One region of the Brevibacillus sp. NSP2.1 genome, then DNA from elsewhere that is predicted to be linked to it. Evidence: riboswitches for the same ligand, from Rfam matches in the RefSeq annotation. Region 1 holds a riboswitch; each other region holds the start of a gene.

Region 1 (6,444 bases):
GCTCTGCTGGCGCACGTAGGCGATCAGCTCCGCTGCCATCTCGTAGTAGTTGAAGGGCGTAATCAGGTAGATGCCGTTGAAATAGCGGACAGCCGTATCGAGCAGCTCTTTCGCAATGGCGATCCCTTCCTGTCTGGCGGCCGGACCCTGCACCTTTTTCATTCGCTCCAGCGCTTCCGCCGAAAGCTTGATGCCCGGCACCTCGTTGTGCAAAAACTCGGCGTTGCGCGAGCTGGTCAACGGCATGATTCCGATAAAGACGGGAATCCCGATGTGCTTGGTCGCCTCGTGCACCTGCCGGATCGATTCGACGTCGTACACCGGCTGAGTCATGATGTAATCGGCCCCGGCCTCGACTTTCTTTTCCAGTCGGGCGACGGCTGCCGCCATGTTGCGGACGTTCGGGTTGAAGGCCGCGCCGACGATAAACTGGGCTTTTTGCTTCAGCGGACGTCCCGAGAACGAGACGCCTTCGTTCAGTTGCTTCACCATGCGGATCAGATCGAAGGAAGTAACGTCAAACACCGAGCTTGCCCCCGGCAAATCGCCGAAGCGCGACGGGTCGCCCGTGATGACGAGAATTTGATCGATGCCGAGCGCGTGCAGCCCCATGAGGTGGGATTGCTGACCGATCAGATTGCGGTCGCGGCAGGCGATGTGCAGCAGCGGGTCGATCCCATGCCTGTTTTTCATCAGCGCGCCGAGCGCCATGTTGCTCATCCGCACAGTGGCGAGCGAATTGTCCGCCAGGGTGATCGCATCCGCCCCGGCCTTGTGCAGTTCGCAGCAACCGTCCAAAAACTGCTCGGCGTCGAGATCGCGCGGCGGATCAAATTCGACGATGATCGTCGTGCCTGTTTTGACCCGCTCGACAATGCTCGGCTTTTCCCGCTCGTGGGTGCTTTGCACGGAAATGTGCGGGCGCTCGACCAGGGCAACGGGCGGATTGACGCGGGCTTTCGGCTGTTGCGAAGCGAGCGCGTCTGCCATCGCCTTCACGTGCGCAGGAGTCGTTCCGCAGCAGCCGCCGATCAGGCGAACTCCCTGGTCCCTCAGGCGCAAGGCGCTTTCGGCAAAGTATTCGGGAGACGACTTGAAGGCGTACTCCCCGTCCGTCATGCCCAGCCTTCCTGCGTTTGGAAACGCCGACAGCAGCGAATCGTCCGGGAAGATCGTCCCTTCAAAAGAGCGCAAAATTTCAGCCGGACCCAAACGGCAGTTCAGGCCGATGATGTCAGCTCCTGCCTTTTTCAACTGCGGAAAAGCGTCTGTCAACGAGTAGCCGTCGCGCGTCCGCCCGACTTCGAGCGTCGCAAGCTGGGCGATGACCGGCACATCTGTCAACGGACGGATGACCTCAATCGCCAGCAATAGCTCCTCCAGATCGAGAAACGTCTCCAAAATCAGCGCGTCTGCGCCTGCGTGCAACAGGGCGATTGCCTGTTCCTCGTACTGGTCGCGATATTCATCCAGTACCTTTTTCTTGACCCGTCCGGCTAAAATCGAGCCGATGCTGCCCGCTACATACGCATCATCCTGTGCCGCCTCGCGAGCGATCGCCACAGCGAGACGGTTGATCCGCGCTACCTTGTGCTCCAGGCCGTAGCGGCTGAGCGCGTCGCGGTTCGCCGAAAACGTATTCGTCTCCAAAAGGCGCGCCCCCGCCTGATAGTACGAGGCATGAACCTCATGCACCACGCGCGGATTGGATAAACACAATTCTTCAAAGCTGACGCCAACCGGGGCACCCAGCGCATGTAGCTGGGTCGCCATGGCTCCGTCTCCGACCAGCAGGTGATCTTGCAAATAGTCCCGTAAGTCTTTCTTGCTCGTCGTCAACTCAATCCCTTCTCTCCCATTTCATTAGACGATCTATACTTCAAACACCGACGGACCCGCGTTAAAGTAGCGCGCTTCCGGGTGGGCAAATACCATCGCGGAGACAGATGCTTCCGGCTCCATCATGAAGCCTTCTGTCAACTGAACGCCGATATCCTCTGGCCGCAGCAGACGGAACAACTGCGCCTGGTCCTCCAGATTCGGGCAAGCCGGATAGCCGAACGACACGCGAATGCCTTGGTAACGGGCACCGAAGCGCTCCAGCATGGTCATCTCCGCCGGATCGGGAATCCCCCAGACGTCGCGCATCATGTGGTGAATCCGCTCGGCGAACGCCTCCGCCAACTCCAGAGCGAGCGCCTGCAAGACGTGCGAGCGCAAATAGTCGCCGCGCTCCTTCAGTTCCGTCGAACGCTCGCGGATACCGCCCCCTGCCGTCACAGTCAAAAAGCCGACGTAATCCATTTCCTTGCTCTCGACCGGGCGCAAGAAATCAGACAGACACAGATGCGGTTCCTCCGGCTGGCGCGGGAACGAGAAGCGCTCCAGCACTTTGCTGTGATCGTTTGGATCGTAGACGATAATATCGTTGCCGTCCGCTTGCGCCGGGAAAAACTGGTACACGCCGTGCGCAGTAATCGTTCCGCGCTGCTTCGCTTCCTTTAATAGTTCCTCGACCACGCCGTACAGCTCCAGCACTTTTTCGTCGCCCGCTTCGAGCAGCTTTTCCACATTGCCGCGCACGCCCAGATGCTTGCCGAGCAGCATGCGCAAGTTCAAGTACGGCTGCAAGTGGCTGATCGGGTATTGGCGCAGCACATGGCGGTCGCAATCCGGCGGCAGGTGGATCGGAACGGTTCTGCTGATGGCCGAACGCGCCGGGAGCGGAGCTTTTTTCTCCTGCACGACAGGCTGTGCAGCAGCGGCAGCAGCCGCTTCGGCCAAATCCTGCTGTTCCGCGATCAGCCGCTCGCGCTCCTCCGGGTTTTGCAGACGGTTGACGAGATCGAGGCCGTCCATCGCGTCTTTGGCGTACAGCACAACCCCGCGGTATTCAGGCGCAATCCGGTTGGAGGTGAACTTGCGGGTCAACGCCGCCCCTCCGACCATCATCGGCACGTCGATTCCCGCCGCACGCAAGTCCTGTGCGGTAATGACCATCTGCTGGGCCGACTTCACCAGCAGCCCGGACAGGCCGATCGCATCCGGCTTCTCTTTGCGGCAGGCGGCAATCAGTTGCTCAGGCGGCACTTTGATCCCCAGGTTCACGACGTTGTAGCCGTTGTTGGCCAAAATGATCTCCACCAGATTTTTGCCGATGTCGTGCACGTCGCCTTTGACGGTCGCCAGCAAAATTTTGCCTTTCGACGCGGAATCGCTCTTTTCCATGAACGGCTCCAAAAACGAGACGGACGCTTTCATGACTTCCGCGCTTTGCAGCACTTCCGCAACGATGAGCTGGTTGCCGTTGAACAGACGGCCGACCTCTTCCATCCCGGCCATCAGCGGACCGTTAATGATTTCCAGCGGCGTGTACTTTTCCAGTGCCAGCTTCAAATCGTCGACCAGGCCGTCCTTCGAGCCTTCCACCACATAGCGGGCCAGCCGCTCTTCCAGCGTCAGCGAGGAAGCTTCCACGCGCACTTCTTTTTTCTTCTGGCGGTAAAACTCCGTAAAGGCTGCCAATGTCTCGTCGTTTGTTTCAAACAGCAGCGCTTCCGCCAGCTTGCGCTCGTCCTCCGGGATCGAAGCGTAGCGCTCCAGCTTCTCCGTATTGACGATGGCAAAATCAAGTCCGGCGAGCGTCGTATGGTACAAAAACACCGCGTTGAGCACTTCGCGTCCCGCTGGCGGCAAACCGAAGGAAACGTTGCTGACGCCAAGAATCGTCTTGCACTGTGGCATCGCTTCTTTAATGAGGCGAATCCCCTCCACCGTCTCCCGCGCGGAGCCGATGTACTGTTCATCTCCCGTCCCTACCGGAAAGACGAGCGGGTCAAAAATGATATCCTGCGGCGGGATGCCGTACTGGTTGACCAATATGTCATAGGAGCGCTTCGCGACCTCAAGCTTTTTCTCGCGGGTGATCGCCATTCCGGCTTCCTCGATCGTCCCGACGACGACGGCCGCCCCGAACTTGCGGATTAGCGGAGCCACTTCTTCAAAGCGCTCCAGTCCGTCCTCCAGGTTGATCGAGTTGAGAATCGCTTTTCCCTGGGAATAACGCAAGCCCAGCTCCATCACTTTCGCGTCTGTCGAGTCGATCATGAGCGGAGCCTTGACCTTTTTCACGACGAACTGCAAAAACTTTTCCATGTCCGCATACTCGTCGCGATCCGGGTCAGCCAGGCAAATGTCGATGACGTGCGCCCCGCGCTTCACCTGGGCGCGGGCGATGTCGGACGCTTCCTCGTACTGCCCTGCTGCGATCAGATCGCGGAATTTTTTCGAGCCGATGACGTTCGTGCGCTCCCCGACCAGAAGCGGGCGATTGTCGTCCTCGACGTAGACGACCTCGATGCCGGATACGGCACTGACCGCCTGCTCTGTTGCCTGGCGCGGCTTGCAGTCTTTGAGCGCCTCCGCCATTGCCCGGATGTGGTCAGGCGTCGTTCCGCAGCAGCCGCCTGCCACGTTCAGCCAGCCTTGCTCGGCAAAAGCGCGCATTTTCGCAGCAAGTCCTTGCGGCGTCTCGTGGTAGTGCCCGTTTTCGTCCGGCAGCCCGGCGTTTGGATAGCAGCTTACCCCACATTGGGCCAAGCCGGACAACGTGCGCAGATGGTCGCGCATAAATTCCGGCCCTGTCGCACAGTTCAGGCCGATCGTCACGGGCTTCAGGTGCTCAAGCGAGATGTAGAACGCTTCAATGTTTTGCCCCGCCAAAGTCGTACCCATCGGCTCGATCGTTCCGGACAGCATCACCGGCAGTTCTACGTTCAGTTCTTCAAACGCCTGGCGAATGCCGATCCCGCCTGCCTTGACGTTCAGCGTATCCTGCGACGTCTCCAGCAACAGGACGTCCACCCCGCCGATAATCAACCCTTTTGCCTGGCGGTAGTACGACTCCACCAGTTCCTCGAAAGTGACGCCGCCTGTCAGTGCCAGCGTTTTCGTCGTCGGCCCCATCGCCCCCGCCACGTAGCGCGGCCATTCGGCTGTGGAGTAGGCATCGACTGCTTCCTTCGCCAGACGGGCAGCGGCGATATTGATTTCCAGGTCCTTGTCCGCGACATCGTATTCGGCCAACACGACCGAAGTCGCCCCGAATGTATTGGTCTCCACGATGTCCGCTCCCGCTTCCAAATATTTTTCATGGATGGAGCGAATCACATCGGGCCTGGTCAAATTCAGCAGCTCGTTGCAGCCGTCGTACGCTTCGCCGCCAAAATCATCGGCGGTCAGGTTCGCCTGCTGCAGCATGGTGCCCATCGCACCGTCCAGAATCAGAATTTTCCGGGAAAGCTGTTCGCGAAAAGTGGGTTTCATTGACGTGCTCCTTTTCTCCCTTGCGTCGGTTTATTCTCAGCCGTTTTTTGCATCAAAAAATCCTCTTCTTTGAAAGAAGAGGATTTGTCCGCGGATACACTTGCGCCTGAACCATCCTCTCATCTTTCAAAGCACGTAGCTTTGCTGGAATTGGCACCGGATTTTAACCGGTTGCCGAGGCTTCATCAGGCCAGTCCCTCTGCCTCTCTTGATAAGAGTTGTTACTATGCTATTCATTTTTTGCTTTCAGGTTTGATGTTTGAAAGTATCTTAACACCGCGAAAAGTCTTCGTCAATTGAGAATTTGTCTATTCTTTACACTCTTCCCGCTCTTCTGCGCCCATTTTTGCGCATACCGGGCATTCGCCCACGCCAATCTGTGCGTTCGTGTATAGACTGTAGCATAACGGAAAGGAGGGGGAACAAACGTGAGTACATCTTACTGCGGACACGGCATCTTTGGAGACAGCTTCGCATTGGTGCTCGTACTGTTTATCCTGCTGGTCATTGTCGGGTGTTCGAACGACGACTGCTAAGTAAATGACAGGAAGAGGCTATCCCCCTTGCCTTGGCTTGAAGGGATAGCCTCTTTTTTCATGTCATGGACAGTGCGATCGCAGCCAGACCGCCTGCCGTAAAAGGCGACGCGCTCACGCTTGTCCACCTGGACGGTCAGGACGTCATACGGGACAGGCTTGCCGTTTTCCATCCGCTGGTCGCTGACGTTCATCCACGTTCCGTTGCGCCAATGCTCATCCGCATAAACCTCTGTCGCCTGGCGCTCGTAAACGTCGGCTTCTTCCCCCACCATCGTTTTCCAAAAGGCTTGCGCGACTTTTTCTGCTGCCGCAGGCGCGACCGTTGCCTTCTCGCCGCCATTGATCCAGCTACGGGCTTTTTGTGAGAAGCATCGTTAGTTAACTTTTTTCAACAGGATGGCACTTGACCGCTCTGCCTTCATTGTCAGAGCGAAACGCTTTTGCTATCATGAGGCTACCCAAACCGATGAAAGGAACGATCGACAATGGACGCTCTGCTCGCGCGTGAAAAGGACGAATTTCTGTCCTGTATAGAAACGATAAAAGAACTGGAAAGCTCCGAATTTGAAAGCTACTCCAT
Region 2 (6,444 bases), 1.8 Mb from region 1:
CCCGTTTGTCGTCGGATATTTTCACATCAGACGCAACCGAGTTCATCGGCTTCGCGTCTTTGTCCAGCCTGGTCAAGCCGTCAAAAGTGGCACGGACGATCGCCCCTGAGGTAGTGTCCTTGGCGAGCCCAGGGTCTGCCGTCGATGGCTCGCTGGTCAGATTGGCCCGAAACACTTGCGGCTTTGTGCTGGCAGGCGCGCCAGACGAAGCCTCACCCGCAGGAGCAGCAGCAGGTGCAGTCGAAGTCGGACTGCCTCCACAGCCTGCCAAAAGACTTCCGACCACCAATGTCAGGCCGACAAACATTTTGAATGTTCCCTTCATCAGAATTTTCCCCCTTATCAAATTTTTTCTATCGCCACCACAATATACTCGACGACAGATTTCTTGAAAATGGGGTTCGGTGATATTTAATTAAATTTTATGAATATTTATTCTTTTGTAAACAGAAATAAACCCAACAGCCTTAAAGGGCCAATTGGGTTTATTTGTTGATCCATCAATTACTTTTCCTTAGAATGCCGGAATGATGGAACCTTTGTATTCGTCTTCAATGAATTTTTTCACTTCAGGGGAGTTCAATTCCTTCGCCAGCTTTTGGATGGCTTCGGAGTCTTTGTTGTCAGGACGAGCTACCAGGAAGTTCGCATATGGAGATTCCTTGTCTTCGATGAACAGAGCGTCTTTGGTTGGCACGAGCTTCGCTTCGAGCGCGTAGTTGGTGTTAATCAGCGCCAGGTCCACTTCTTCCAGAACGCGCGGCAGCATCGCTGCTTCAACCTCTTTGAACTTCAGGTTTTTCTTGTTTTCCACAATGTCTTTCACAGTTCCGCTGATGCCAGCGCCTTCTTTGAGCTTGATGACGCCGTTTTTCTCCAGGAGAGCGAGGGCGCGGCCGCTATTGGTCGGGTCGTTTGGCAGCGCGATAGTTGCGCCTTCCGCCAGTTCGTCAACCGATTTCACTTTTTTGCTGTAAGCGCCAAATGGCTCGATGTGAACCGCAACTACAGGTTGCAGATCCATGTTTTGTCCTTTATTGAAGTCTTCCAGGTAAGGCTTGTGCTGGAAGAAGTTTGCGTCGAGTTGTTTTTCGTTGAGCTGTACGTTTGGTTGTACGTAGTCGGTGAACTCTTGTACTTCCAGGTTTACGCCTTGTTCTTTCAGTTTTGGTGCGATGTGCTTCAGGATTGCTGCGTGTGGAACCGGAGAAGCGCCTACTTTCAATGTCACTTCTTGTTGTCCGCCTTGTGCGCCGCCTTCGGCTGGAGCTGGAGCAGTCTCCGTTTTGCCTCCGCACGCTGCCAAAGAAAATGCCAATACGGTAGAAAGTACAGATACGACTAGCTTTTTCATAAATGATTTCCCCCTACTTTTTTTGATCTTTGTACTTGCAAACTTCTATGGGAAAGACCTTACTTGCGGCTGAAACGCAATACCAGGCGATCACCCAGCGACTGTAAGATCTGCACCAACACGAGCAAAATGACGACAGTGACAATCATGACATCGGTCTGGAAGCGCTGATAACCGTAACGGATAGCCAAGTCGCCCAGACCGCCGCCGCCGATTACCCCGGACATGGCCGTGTAGGACACGAGCGCAACGGTCGTAATCGTAATTCCGGCCACCAGTCCCGGACGAGACTCTGGCAGCAGGACGTTCCAGATGATTTGCCAATTGGACGCCCCCATCGACTGGGCGGCCTCAATGACTCCGCGATCTACCTCGCGCAGAGAGGTTTCCACCAGCCGCGCAAAAAACGGGGCGGCCCCGATCACGAGCGGCGGAATCGCTCCGAGTACGCCGAGCGAAGTGCCGACGATCAGTTTCGTGACCGGAATCAGCAAGATCATCAGAATGATGAACGGCACGGAACGCAATACGTTGACGATGAATGAAGCAACCGAGTAAAACGCCTTGTTTTGCAGCAACTGTCCACGTGAAGTAAGGAATAAAATGATTCCCAGCGGCAAGCCGATCAGGATCGTAAACAACGTGGAGAAACCCAGCATCGTCAGTGTGTCTAGTGTACCCTCAGCGATCTCCGACCAATCCACATTTTCCATTGTCCAGTCCATCTATATCACCTCTACTTCCAAACCACGCTGACGCAACGTCTCGATGGTTTTTTCGTTTTGACGGACATCGCCTTCCAGTTCGACGACCAGTTGGCCGTACGGCGTATCCTTCATGCGGGAAATCGTTCCCTGCAAAATGCTGAATACTGTGCCTGTCTCCTGCATCGTCTGGAACAAAATCGGCTGGTACGTCTTTTCTCCCAGGAAGGTGACGCGCGCAATCGTGCGGTTCCCCGCTGCTTTTTCGTGCGCGACAGCTTCGCGCAGCTCGGTGGAATCTGCCACCTGCTCGACAAATTCCTGCGTAGTCGGATGCTGCGGCTTGAGAAACACGTCCAGCACCTCGCCCGACTCGACGATTTTTCCGCCGTCGATCACGCCTACGCGGTCGCAAATGGAGCGGATGACGTGCATCTCGTGCGTAATCAGCACGATGGTCAATCCCAGCTTGCGGTTGATGTCCAAAAGCAGCGCCAAAATCGAGTTGGTCGTCTGCGGATCGAGCGCCGAGGTCGCTTCGTCACACAGCAGCACTTTCGGATCGTTTGCCAGCGCCCGTGCGATGCCGACGCGCTGCTTCTGGCCGCCGGACAACTGGGACGGGTATTTGTCCCGGTGCGCTTCCAGCCCTACCAGCTTGAGCAGATCGTCCACTTTTTTCTGAATCTCCGCCTTCGGACGCTTGGCCAGCTTGAGCGGAAACGCGACATTTTCCCCGACGGTGGACGAGGACAGCAGGTTGAAGTGCTGGAAAATCATCCCGATCTCGCGGCGCTTTTCCTGCAGCTTGACGTCGTCGAGCTTGGTCAGGTCGACCCCATCGACGATGACTTGTCCCGACGTAGGGCGCTCCAGCAGGTTGATGCAGCGGATCAAGGTACTTTTCCCCGCCCCGGAATGGCCGATAATCCCGTAAATTTCCCCTTTATCTATAGAAAGATCAATCCCGAGCAACGCCGGAATCGTCTTGCCCTGCACTTGATAGCTTTTATGCAAATTTTTCAATTGAATCAACGCATCCACCTCCCAGCAAAATCCTTGTGAAAAACGTAAAAACCCCTTTTTCATAAACGAAAAAGGGGCTGCAACGCATGTATACGTTCGCATCCACCCTTCTCATCTATCAAGATCCAACCAATCTTGTAGGAATTGGCACCGCGACGTCCATTTCAAAAAATGAACCGGTTGCCGGGCTTCATCGGGCCTGTCCCTCCGCCTCTCTTGATAAGAAAGATTTCCACGTATATTATGTTCGTTTTTCATATTTTCATGATACAAACCGGATTATATCCTTTTTGAAAATATCCCGTCAATAGCAATCACAGGAAAAACTTTTTTAATCCATTACTCCGTTGCGAATGATGGTGGCATTGACGTGAAAATGAAACGTCGCTTTCTCAAGGATTCTCGCCTTCAAGCGTATGCGAATATCGAACACCGGCGGCGATACTTGCTCCAGCTTGATTCGGGCGTTGCTGGAAATCGTGTCAAAAGCAAGGTGCACCATATCCTTGGGATTGCCGCGGTTCTTGTCGGTCTTCCCGAAAATTTGCGCCGGGACGGACGTGTCGTAGCTGCCAATCCGGAATTTCCCGTGCACGAGCTTGATGAGAAACGCTTCCTTGGGCGATAGCCTTCGAGCAGGCGCTGAATCGCCTCCTGGGTGTGATAGACCCGATTGCTCCCGGCTCCCCCGAGCTGCCGCTCCACTTCCCCTATGCTTGCCTCAGCCAGACAAATTTCTCTCAGCTTCGGGATGAGCTCGCTGTAAACGACTTGGCATCCGCCATGCTGGTCAAAAAATACAGCCGCATGCGGCCGTCCGGCTCGTCGATATGTTCCGTTCGCAAGTCCCCTGTATGGGAAAACCATTTACGCGCAATCTCCTGGTCCATTCCCCTCACCCCCATACATAGCAAATCATGGTTAGTCTGCCCGAAAACACAAAAAAACAGCACGCTCAATTTGGCGTGCTGTTTTCGTTGCTATCGGTCGTGCTATTCGTTTGCGAAACCGCTTCTTCTGCTGGCGGTTCCAGCTTTTCCTTGATAAAAGACTGGATCTGGTCGACATCCGGAATGAGCACCGCGCCTGCCCGATGGGATTCGCGGAACATCCCCATTGGCGGCAATTGGTAGTTGCCTGGCTCCGCGGTGTTTAATTTCAGCCCAAGCGCAGACAGCCTCAGCATATCCATGGAACTGATATTCGTCTGGATATACGGCGTCACTTCTTTCAGGATGGACGGCAATTGAATCAAGGTCGTGCCGCTCTTCATCTGGCTCACCACAGCCGTCAGCAGCTTGCGCTGACGCTCTGTGCGCGTGTAGTCCGATGTGGCGTCATGGCGAAAACGAACGTATTGCAGAGCCTTGTTGCCATCCAGTTGCTGCAGTCCCTTTTTCAAATTGATGTCGTAGATGCCTTTATCGGTCGGGTCGTGATAGTACATATTTTTTTCCACATCAATCTCGACACCACCGACAGAGTCAATCAAAGCCTTGAAGCCTTCAAAGTCGGTGATGACGTAGCGGTCCACCGGAAGCCCTGTAAACTGGCTGACGGTCTTCATCGCCAGTTCCGGTCCGCCCTCCACGATCGCCGAGTTGATGCGCGAGCTGCCGTTCCCCGGAATGTCTACGTACGTGTCGCGCAAAATGGAAAATACGTCGTAGCGCTTGGAGGCCGGGTCGATACTGACGAGCATCATCGAGTCCGAACGGGGGAGCCCGTTATTTTTCATTCCCCTGCGGTCCACCCCCATCAACAGGATGTTCACCCGCTCTTCGCCATCCCATTCCGGAATCTCCGCCGCTTTCGTCGCGGCACCGCCATCCGGCGGGGCTGGCCGAATGACATTCGGCTCTTGAATATTGTGAGCAAACTGATAAAAAGAGTATCCGTAATAACCTGCTGTCGCGGCAATCGCGACAAACATCAGGAGCAACACCCGTTTCCACATTCGCATAAAGAACTACTCCACCTTTTATTCTCTGTATCACATGAACTCATCTCACCACTTGTTTAGTATACTCGAATCTATAGGATGTGGAGCAGCCTTTATTTGGGTGCTTTTCACTTTTTATATTTTTATGTTTGCAATGTTTAAAATATTCGTTATACTACAAGCAACACAATCCCAAAGGGGTGACCGGCCGTGATTTCTCCCACTTCCTTTTTGCAGCGGTATCCGCGAGTAGCCCTGTTCTTCCTGGTTGCGAGCTTCATCAACTCTTCCGGCAGCGCTTTCATGTTGCCGCTTACCACTTTGTACGTACATACGATTTTGCAACGCTCCATGACCGAGGCAGGCTTTGTGCTGATGGTTTAATCGCTGGCAGGAATTGTGGGGCAGTTCGTCGGCGGGACGCTTTTTCACCGCCTGGGCGCCAAACGGCTGATTGTCGGGGCCTTGCTGGTTCAAGGACTCATCCAGTTGTCGATTCCGCTCACGAATAGCTGGCCTGTTTACATCGCGCTGATGACCGGGCTTGGCTTTACCTTCAACCTGTCGTTCCCGGCGATTCAGGCGTTCATCGGCTTTCGCTGGAAAGAGCAGCGCCGAGAGCTGTTCAACATCGTATATGTCGCGAACAACCTGGGAATGGCCATCGGCACCTCGCTGGCCGGGGTCATTGCCACTTCCTGCGGCGAGCAGGAACGCAGCATGGAGGTGTCAATACTGCCGCCCGGATCGAGCGCCACGGCCGAACGGCCACAGCCTGCCACGCTCCAGCCTGCTTCGTGAAATCGCTCTGCCATCGACCTGCCCAATCCTCGCCTAGCTCCGGTTATCACCACCAGCTTGTTTCCAGCCACGCTCTAAAAAACAAAAAGAAAGCCCCTTCCAGAAAATCAGAAGAGACTTTCGCTTTTGTCAAAAAGACAGCTCCGGCAACTGATACCATTCGCCAGCCATCCATTCGCGCGCCTTCCAGCGCAGCACGTCCGGGCGCACCAGCGGCATGATCTGTTGAAACAGCTCCACGCGTTCGATGTCCGTCATCGGCACGAAGGCGTTGGCCGCGGCCAAGTCCGCTTCCAGCTCGTCCATTCTGCTCACGCCGAGGATCGCCGTCGAAACGGGGAGACTCCACGTATAGCGCAGCGCTTGCTCTGTCCACGGAGCCAGCTTGCCCAGCCCCATCACTTTCATGCCGATGACCGCGACGCCTTTTTCCACCGCTTGCGGAACGAAATCGTGCGCAAAGCTGTAGATGAAATGATCGAGAGCAGACAAAGCGACGAGGGCGCTGTCAAAAGGAAAGCGGCGAATCGCTTCTGCCAGCAGGCGCGGGTCTGTGTGCCCGCTGATGCTGATTTTGCGGATCAAGCCTTGCTCTCGCGCTTCCAGCATCGCTTCCA
Region 3 (6,444 bases), 1.3 Mb from region 1:
CAGATGGTCAAAGGATAATTGCATCTTTTTTCGCCTCTTTTCGTAATTACCTTTATCATAGCAAAATTTAGCAGCTTTTCGTTAGCGAAGAAAGGAGAAGCATGAACGAGACGAATCACAGCCGGAGACGCTCCCGGCGAAGACAGACAAAACCAAAGTGGCTTCGGGCAGGGAAAAATACGCTGCTTTTCAGCTTGCTCGCCGTCCTCGGGGCAGGCGCTTATCTCGGCTTCACTGCGCTCGGCAAGCACGAGGCTCCCAAAGCCACTCCCGCACCAGAGCCGGTCGCTGCCCCGGAGCCGACTGTCCGGCTCAGCTTTGTCGGGGACGTCATGATGGCAGGAAATGTGGAAAACGTTTTGCTAGAAAAAGGCTACGACTACCCGTTCACGCATGTGCGCTCGCTTTTTTTGCAGGATGACTACACCATCGCCAACCTGGAGACGCCGCTTACGACGAGAGGGACTCCCGCCGACAACAAAGCGTACGTCTACAAGTCGTCCCCTTTGGCTGCGCCCGCCATGCAGGCCGCCGGAATCGACGCGGTCAATCTGGCGAACAACCACTCGATGGATCAGGGCGTAGACGGCTTGCTCGATACGTTCGCCGCGCTGGAGGAACACCGGATCGCCTATGTCGGGGGCGGAGTCGATGCCACCCGCGCCTTCGCGCCTGTTTTTGTGGAGAAAAACGGCATCAGGCTCGCCGTGCTCGGATTCAGCCGGGTCATACCGGAAGTGAGCTGGTTCGCGCAAAAAAACGGGCCGGGACTGGCGGGAACCTACGACCCCGCCTTGGCCGTCCAAGCCATCGAGCAGGCGAAAGCACAGGCTGATCTCGTCGTCGTGATCGCCCATTGGGGCAAAGAGCGCGAAGACTTTCCCGTCGATCATCAAAAAGAACTCGCCAAGGCGTACATCGACGCAGGCGCTGACCTGATCGTCGGCGGCCATCCGCACGTGCTGCAAGGCTTTGAGCAGTATCGCGGCAAATGGATCGCCTACAGCCTGGGCAACTTCATTTTCACGCGCTCGACCGAGCCGAAAACGTGGGAAACGATGGTGCTGCAAGCAAGCTGTACGAAAAACGCCGCCTGCGACCTGACAATGCTTCCGTTCCACGCCGAACTGGGACAAGCCGTGCCGATGAACGCCACAGATGGAGCCGCTTTGCGCAAGCGAATCGAATCGCTCTCGGAAAACGTCCAGATTGACGCAGAGGGCCGCGTGCGGGGAAGTTAGCATGGCATAGTATAACCCCCGTCCTATTCGCCACTTCAGCCGGAAGCCGCTCATGAAAAAACGGGCGCATCCCTGTTCTTTTGGCTGAAACCTCTCCAAGCCTTATTCGTAAACCATAGCAAGACCGCTTTTACGAGCAAAAGGAGGGAGAGCATGACAGGAGCCATCATTACCGTAGCAGCCATTGGCGTTTTTCTGCTCTCGGGCTATTTCATGACCAAATGGGAAAAAGCCGTCTTCCCGGGAAACCAGCAAAACGGCTCCGCCCCTGATCCCCCCAAGCATTCGGACAAAAACGGCAGGCAGTAGGACGCCATCCATCTGGCATTCGTCCTTGCTGCCTGCCCGTTTTTTCTTTTGCGCCGCTTTTTCGGGTTATGCCGTTTCCAGCAGCGGGAAGCAGCGGACGGACAGGCCAAAATCGCTTTTCAGCACTTCCTCGTGCTCTTCGCGAATCCCTGTTACGATCAACCCCGCGCGCAATACTCCGCCCAGATCGAATTGGACTTTCAGCTTCGTCACCGTCACGCCCGCCTCGCGCAAGAAATGCAGGACGCGATCAGGCGTCGCAGCGAGACACGAGCCTTCGAGATAACACAGCACGCGCTCGTCCTGCCATTGACCCGGCTGCGCTTCGGCCGTTTTTTCCTTCCAGGCCGGATGCGGGGTAAACGGCTGCGTCAACAAATAAGCCAAATCCTCGACAACGGCGCTTGCCGTCGGCAGCTCGCCTGCGCCTCTGCCCGTAAACAGCAGATCGCCTACGATGTTTCCGGAAAGCTGAACAGCGTTGAAAGCATCCTGAATTTGCGCCAGCGGATGAGCGACAGGCAGCATGGTCGGCTGAACCGAGAGCCGGATTCCTTGCTCTGTTTTGTGCGCCTGGGCAATCAGCTTGATCCGGTAGCCCAGCTCGTTTGCGATACGGATGTGACCAGGAGACAAATCGGCAATCCCTTTGCGCACGACATTTGCAAGCGGCAGCGATTCTCCGTACACAAGCTGCGCGAGAATGTACAGTTTGTACATCGCGTCGAATCCTTCCACGTCAGAGCGCGGATCGGCTTCCGCATACCCCAGCTCCTGCGCTTGCTTCAACACTTCCTGATAGGGAAGCTGCTCCGCTTCCATTTTCGTCAGGATGAAGTTCGTCGTACCGTTGAGAATGCCGCGCACTCCTTGAATATCGTTCGTGCGCAAAAACTGTCGCAGCACGCTCAAAATCGGGATGCCGCCTGCCACGCTCGCCTCATAGGCCAGATGGACCTGATGCCGGTTTGCCAGATCGACCAACTCTGTGCCACGTTTGGCAAGCAGCTCCTTGTTCGCCGTCACCACGTGGCAGCCTTTTTCGATCAAGGCACGGACGTAGTCATACGTCGGCTCGACGCCCCCCATCACCTCGACGACAATGTCCACATCGCTTTTCAACACGTCCTCAAAATCCGTGGTCAAAAGCGCGGGATCTACCTGAACGGCCCGTTCTTTTTCCGAATCGCGGACCAATGCTTTGACAATTTCGATTCGCTTGCCCAATCTCGCAGCCAGCTTCTCCTGCTGCGAACGAATCGTCTTGATGACGCCGCCCCCTACTGTTCCCAATCCAAGCAGCCCTACCTTGACTACACCTGCGCTCATTTCTACCACCTCATAGCAATATTTTCGTAAAAAGAAAAAACCTTCCCGCTAAGAAGAAGGTTTTGGCATCAACGAAATCCTTCTCCTTATCTCCCAGGACGCTTCCGCCCTGCAGGAATTGGCACCTTGTCACAAGCTGTGTAACGGTTGCCGGGCTTCATCGGGCCAGTCCCTCCGCCTCTCTGGATAAAGAAAACTATGAATTTTTGCTCTTTCTCGTCGAGAAAGCGGCCAAGCGAAAAGCTTATTGGAAAAGAAAGCCTTTGTTGAGCGGAAACATCAAAAAACCTTCTTCGTTAAGAAGAAGGTTCGTCATAACTGCTACGATGTACCCGCTTCTTATCTTTCGGAACGAAAACGCCCCGCAGGAATTGGCACCTTGTCGCTCTACGCAACGGTTGCCGGGCTTCATCGGGCCAGACCCTCCACCTCTCTGGATAAGAACTTTGTTTGCTGTTGAGCCTATTCTAAGAAATTCCAAAGCATTCGTCAACAAAATTCTTTTTCGTTTTTAACCAGGCTAGATGCGGTCAGAAACGGTTCAGATACGGCCAAAAACGGGACAACCGTTCCGAATGTACGGTCGCCTTCACCTGGCAAAAACGCTTTCGACTTCCTCCGTACTGCAGCAAACGCAACGGACCAGCCCTTCCTCGCTTTCCCCCGACAGCTCTCGTTCTTCGACATAACCGCACCATTGACAGATGAAAAGCTGAACCATGCTGCTCCCTCCTTTGAGTTGCTCACGGTCAATCAGCGCCGATTTCCTCTCCCCAAAACAAAAAACGCATTTTCTACTGATCGAAAAAAGATCCGATCGTTAGAAAATGCGCAGGCAAGCAATAGACATCCTTGTCCGTTTGCCAGTATGGCGAGTCCTCTAACACCTCCCTATCTCCCGTAGGTCCATCAGTGTTGTTGAAACAGGCAGGTCTCCTGACTTCGGGATCATCGTCTGGCGCTGCCTTCCCTGTCCAGCGGCTGGACAAGTGGCCTGTGTGCGCGAAACTCCCCTCTTACAGTGGCGGGACCGTGTCGGATTTGCACCGAGCTTCCCTATTATCCTTAGCAGCGAATCGCCGCAAGGAACCTGTTCCCCCGTATGCAATTTTGCAAATCGTTACTACCATTCTATTCTACTTTTCCTGAAAAATGGTAGAATAAACAAGCGAAAGGGACGAATCAAATCAACGCGGTTCGCTTTTGCATACCGTCTACAGTGAATACCTTTCCCGCAATATGCGACAGTGATGGGCCTCATGCCCGGCAATGACATAGGCCAAAGTGCGTGCGGACAGTTTGTTGCCGTTGGCCGTCCCTGTTCGCGTCCACGCCTCCTCTGCCACTCCCCGCAACAGAGCGCGCGTCGACTGCCGAACAGCCTGATATTCTTCGAGCAAATCGGCCAGGTCGCGTTTCTGAAAAAAAGCTTGCGCAACATACGCATTTTCGTCAAATCCGACGAGCGGTGTCTGATCTCCCCGGGCAATTCGCAGCAAGCGGTAGCTCATAATCCGCTCCGTATCGATCAGATGCCCCAACACTTCTTTTACGGTCCATTTGCCCGGCGCGTAGCGATACTCCGCTTGCGCCTCGGTAAGCCCGGCATACATCTCGACGGTCTGCGCCAGTTGCTTCGCCAGTACGGCTGTCAACTCGCCTTCTGGCACTTGCTCGACATAGTAGGCAAAATACTCCCCGTATTCCTCGCGATTTGGTCGACTTGGCATGCTTTTCGCCTCCTTTGATTTTGGGAACGGTCATTCCTTTGCTGTCTGGCCTTTTCTTGGAGCATCCGGTTTTCAGATGCTCTGTGGTAACATCACGGCCGTTTTAAAGGGATAGCAAGCCAGACCCTCTGTCGCGCAAAGCAGTTGGGCATACGTATCCGTGCCCGAACCCGTACCCGAACCCGCAGCTCCCCCCTGCGAACGCTTTATTTACCTTCATCCCTGCCAGCCCTCAAACAACAGCACCCTTGCCGGAGCAGCGTCTGTGCCGACCAGCTTTAACGGGGCAGCAACCATGAAGTATTTTCCTGCGGGCACCTCGCGAAGCCGCAAGCCCTCAATCACGATCACGCCTGCGCCAAACAACGTTTTGTGGGTTGGGTGTCCTTCCTGGCTGCGCTCAATCCCCAATGCATCCGTGCCGACACCGCGCACGCCTTTTTCCGCCAAATACGCTGCGCCGTCTTGTGCCAAATAGACGAACTCGAACGAAAAAGCATCCTCCCACGAATTTTTCGTTTGAAACAGGACAAACTCTCCCGACGCAATGTCGTAACCTTCCAGCTCGGCTCGCCCGATCTTGTCTTCCACATGCGTCAGGTCGAGTACGCGGCAGTTTCCTACCAGCTTTTCCAGCGAAATGCTTTCAAACGTCTCCCCGTCCTTCACCATGTGCAGCGGCGCGTCCACATGTGTGCCAGAATGCACATCCATGTCGATTCTCGACTCGGTCACGTAGCCGTTTGTTGCAGACAAAATCTTCGGCTGCTTTTCCGGCTTGTTTTTGTACACCGTCATCCCTTCAAAAATAGGTGCGGTCACATCAAACATTTTCATCGCGTTTCGCCTCCCTGTTTTGTTCGTTCTTCCCTGTCTCCGGATGCTTGCTTCCGCGCCGCAAATCGGCCGGGAAGACGACGCCGATTTGCCTTCTCGCTTCGTCCATGACTTCCATCGTCAATCGGGAGGCTGCATGTGAATTGGTCGCCGACTCTCTGGCGCCCGCCGAAGCCAGCCGGATAAACTCCCTGATTTCGTAGTGCATCGCCTTCGGCGTCTGGGGCCTGGTCACATCCCCGATCCTGCCGTCTCGGTAGCGAATCTCGATGCGCGTCAGGTGATTGATTTTATCGATCACCATCGTGGCGTCCTCCCCCTGGATTTCCGCTGGCTGATAGGAGGTGGTAATCTTGGAAAAGCTGAGGATGGCGTCCATCTCTTCGTACTTCAAAAGAATGCTGCCTTCTCCGTCTACCCCTGACGCCAGCACAACTCCTTCTGCCTTGACCTGCTCCGGCTTGCCAAACAGAACGATTGCCGGATAGAGACAGTAAATCCCGATATCCATCAAGGCTCCGTTGGAGTAAGCCGGGTCAAAAGCCCGCAGCACCTCGCCCGCGCGATACGCATCGTAGCGGGAGGAATACTGGCAATTGCTGGCGATGAAGCGGCGAATTTTCCCCAGCTTGGGCAAATGGTCCTGAATCGTAAAAAAGTTCGGCACGAGGGTCGATTTGACCGCTTCCATGAGCAGAACATCATGCTTTTTCGCCGCCGCAAGCATCGCCTCTACTTCGTCCGCATTCGAGGCGAGCGGCTTTTCGCACAAGACGTGCAGCCCCAAGCTCATGCACAGGATGGCCTGCTCGGCATGAAAGCAATTGGGGCTGGCAATGTAGACGGCGTCGATTTGTCCGCTCGCCGCCATCTCTGCGGGATTCGTGTAGAAAAAAGGAGCCGCGAACTTGGCCGCAAATTCCTTGGCGCGCTCGAGCGTTCGCGAGCAAACAGCTTGCAGGGAAAAGCCCTCTACCGTATGGCCTGCCTGGATGAAC

The links. Region 1 has a riboswitch for S-adenosylmethionine ahead of metH (methionine synthase). Riboswitches for the same ligand answer to the same signal wherever they lie in the genome.
Region 2: linked by a shared signal. The riboswitch ahead of M655_RS25885 (methionine ABC transporter ATP-binding protein) and the one ahead of metH (methionine synthase) in region 1 are both predicted to bind S-adenosylmethionine.
Region 3: linked by a shared signal. The riboswitch ahead of M655_RS10830 (homoserine dehydrogenase) and the one ahead of metH (methionine synthase) in region 1 are both predicted to bind S-adenosylmethionine.

What each region holds. Positions count from the first base shown of each region.
Region 1 covers NZ_CP048274.1:3,470,710-3,477,153, forward strand. The annotation lists gene M655_RS16835 (bifunctional homocysteine S-methyltransferase/methylenetetrahydrofolate reductase) at 1-1,839, opposite strand, end outside; gene metH (methionine synthase) at 1,873-5,325, opposite strand; SAM riboswitch class I at 5,442-5,543, opposite strand; gene M655_RS16845 (YjcZ family sporulation protein) at 5,754-5,861, shown strand; gene M655_RS16850 (hypothetical protein) at 5,858-6,136, opposite strand; gene M655_RS16855 (hypothetical protein) at 6,350-6,444, shown strand, end outside.
Region 2 covers NZ_CP048274.1:5,260,171-5,266,614, forward strand. The annotation lists gene M655_RS25870 (peptide ABC transporter substrate-binding protein) at 1-325, opposite strand, end outside; gene M655_RS25875 (MetQ/NlpA family ABC transporter substrate-binding protein) at 515-1,354, opposite strand; gene M655_RS25880 (methionine ABC transporter permease) at 1,414-2,079, opposite strand; gene M655_RS25885 (methionine ABC transporter ATP-binding protein) at 2,080-3,093, opposite strand; SAM riboswitch class I at 3,193-3,310, opposite strand; gene M655_RS25890 (hypothetical protein) at 3,416-3,679, opposite strand; gene M655_RS25895 (hypothetical protein) at 3,825-3,974, opposite strand; gene M655_RS25900 (LCP family protein) at 4,040-5,047, opposite strand; gene M655_RS25905 (hypothetical protein) at 5,237-5,410, shown strand; gene M655_RS25910 (MFS transporter) at 5,426-5,827, shown strand; gene M655_RS25920 (aldo/keto reductase) at 5,957-6,444, opposite strand, start outside.
Region 3 covers NZ_CP048274.1:2,157,524-2,163,967, reverse strand. The annotation lists gene M655_RS10845 (VOC family protein) at 1-24, opposite strand, end outside; gene M655_RS10840 (CapA family protein) at 102-1,241, shown strand; gene M655_RS10835 (hypothetical protein) at 1,395-1,550, shown strand; gene M655_RS10830 (homoserine dehydrogenase) at 1,617-2,879, opposite strand; SAM riboswitch class I at 2,963-3,072, opposite strand; SAM riboswitch class I at 3,216-3,323, opposite strand; cobalamin riboswitch at 3,789-3,988, opposite strand; gene M655_RS10825 (DinB family protein) at 4,094-4,609, opposite strand; gene M655_RS10820 (cyclase family protein) at 4,826-5,446, opposite strand; gene M655_RS10815 (Gfo/Idh/MocA family protein) at 5,433-6,444, opposite strand, start outside.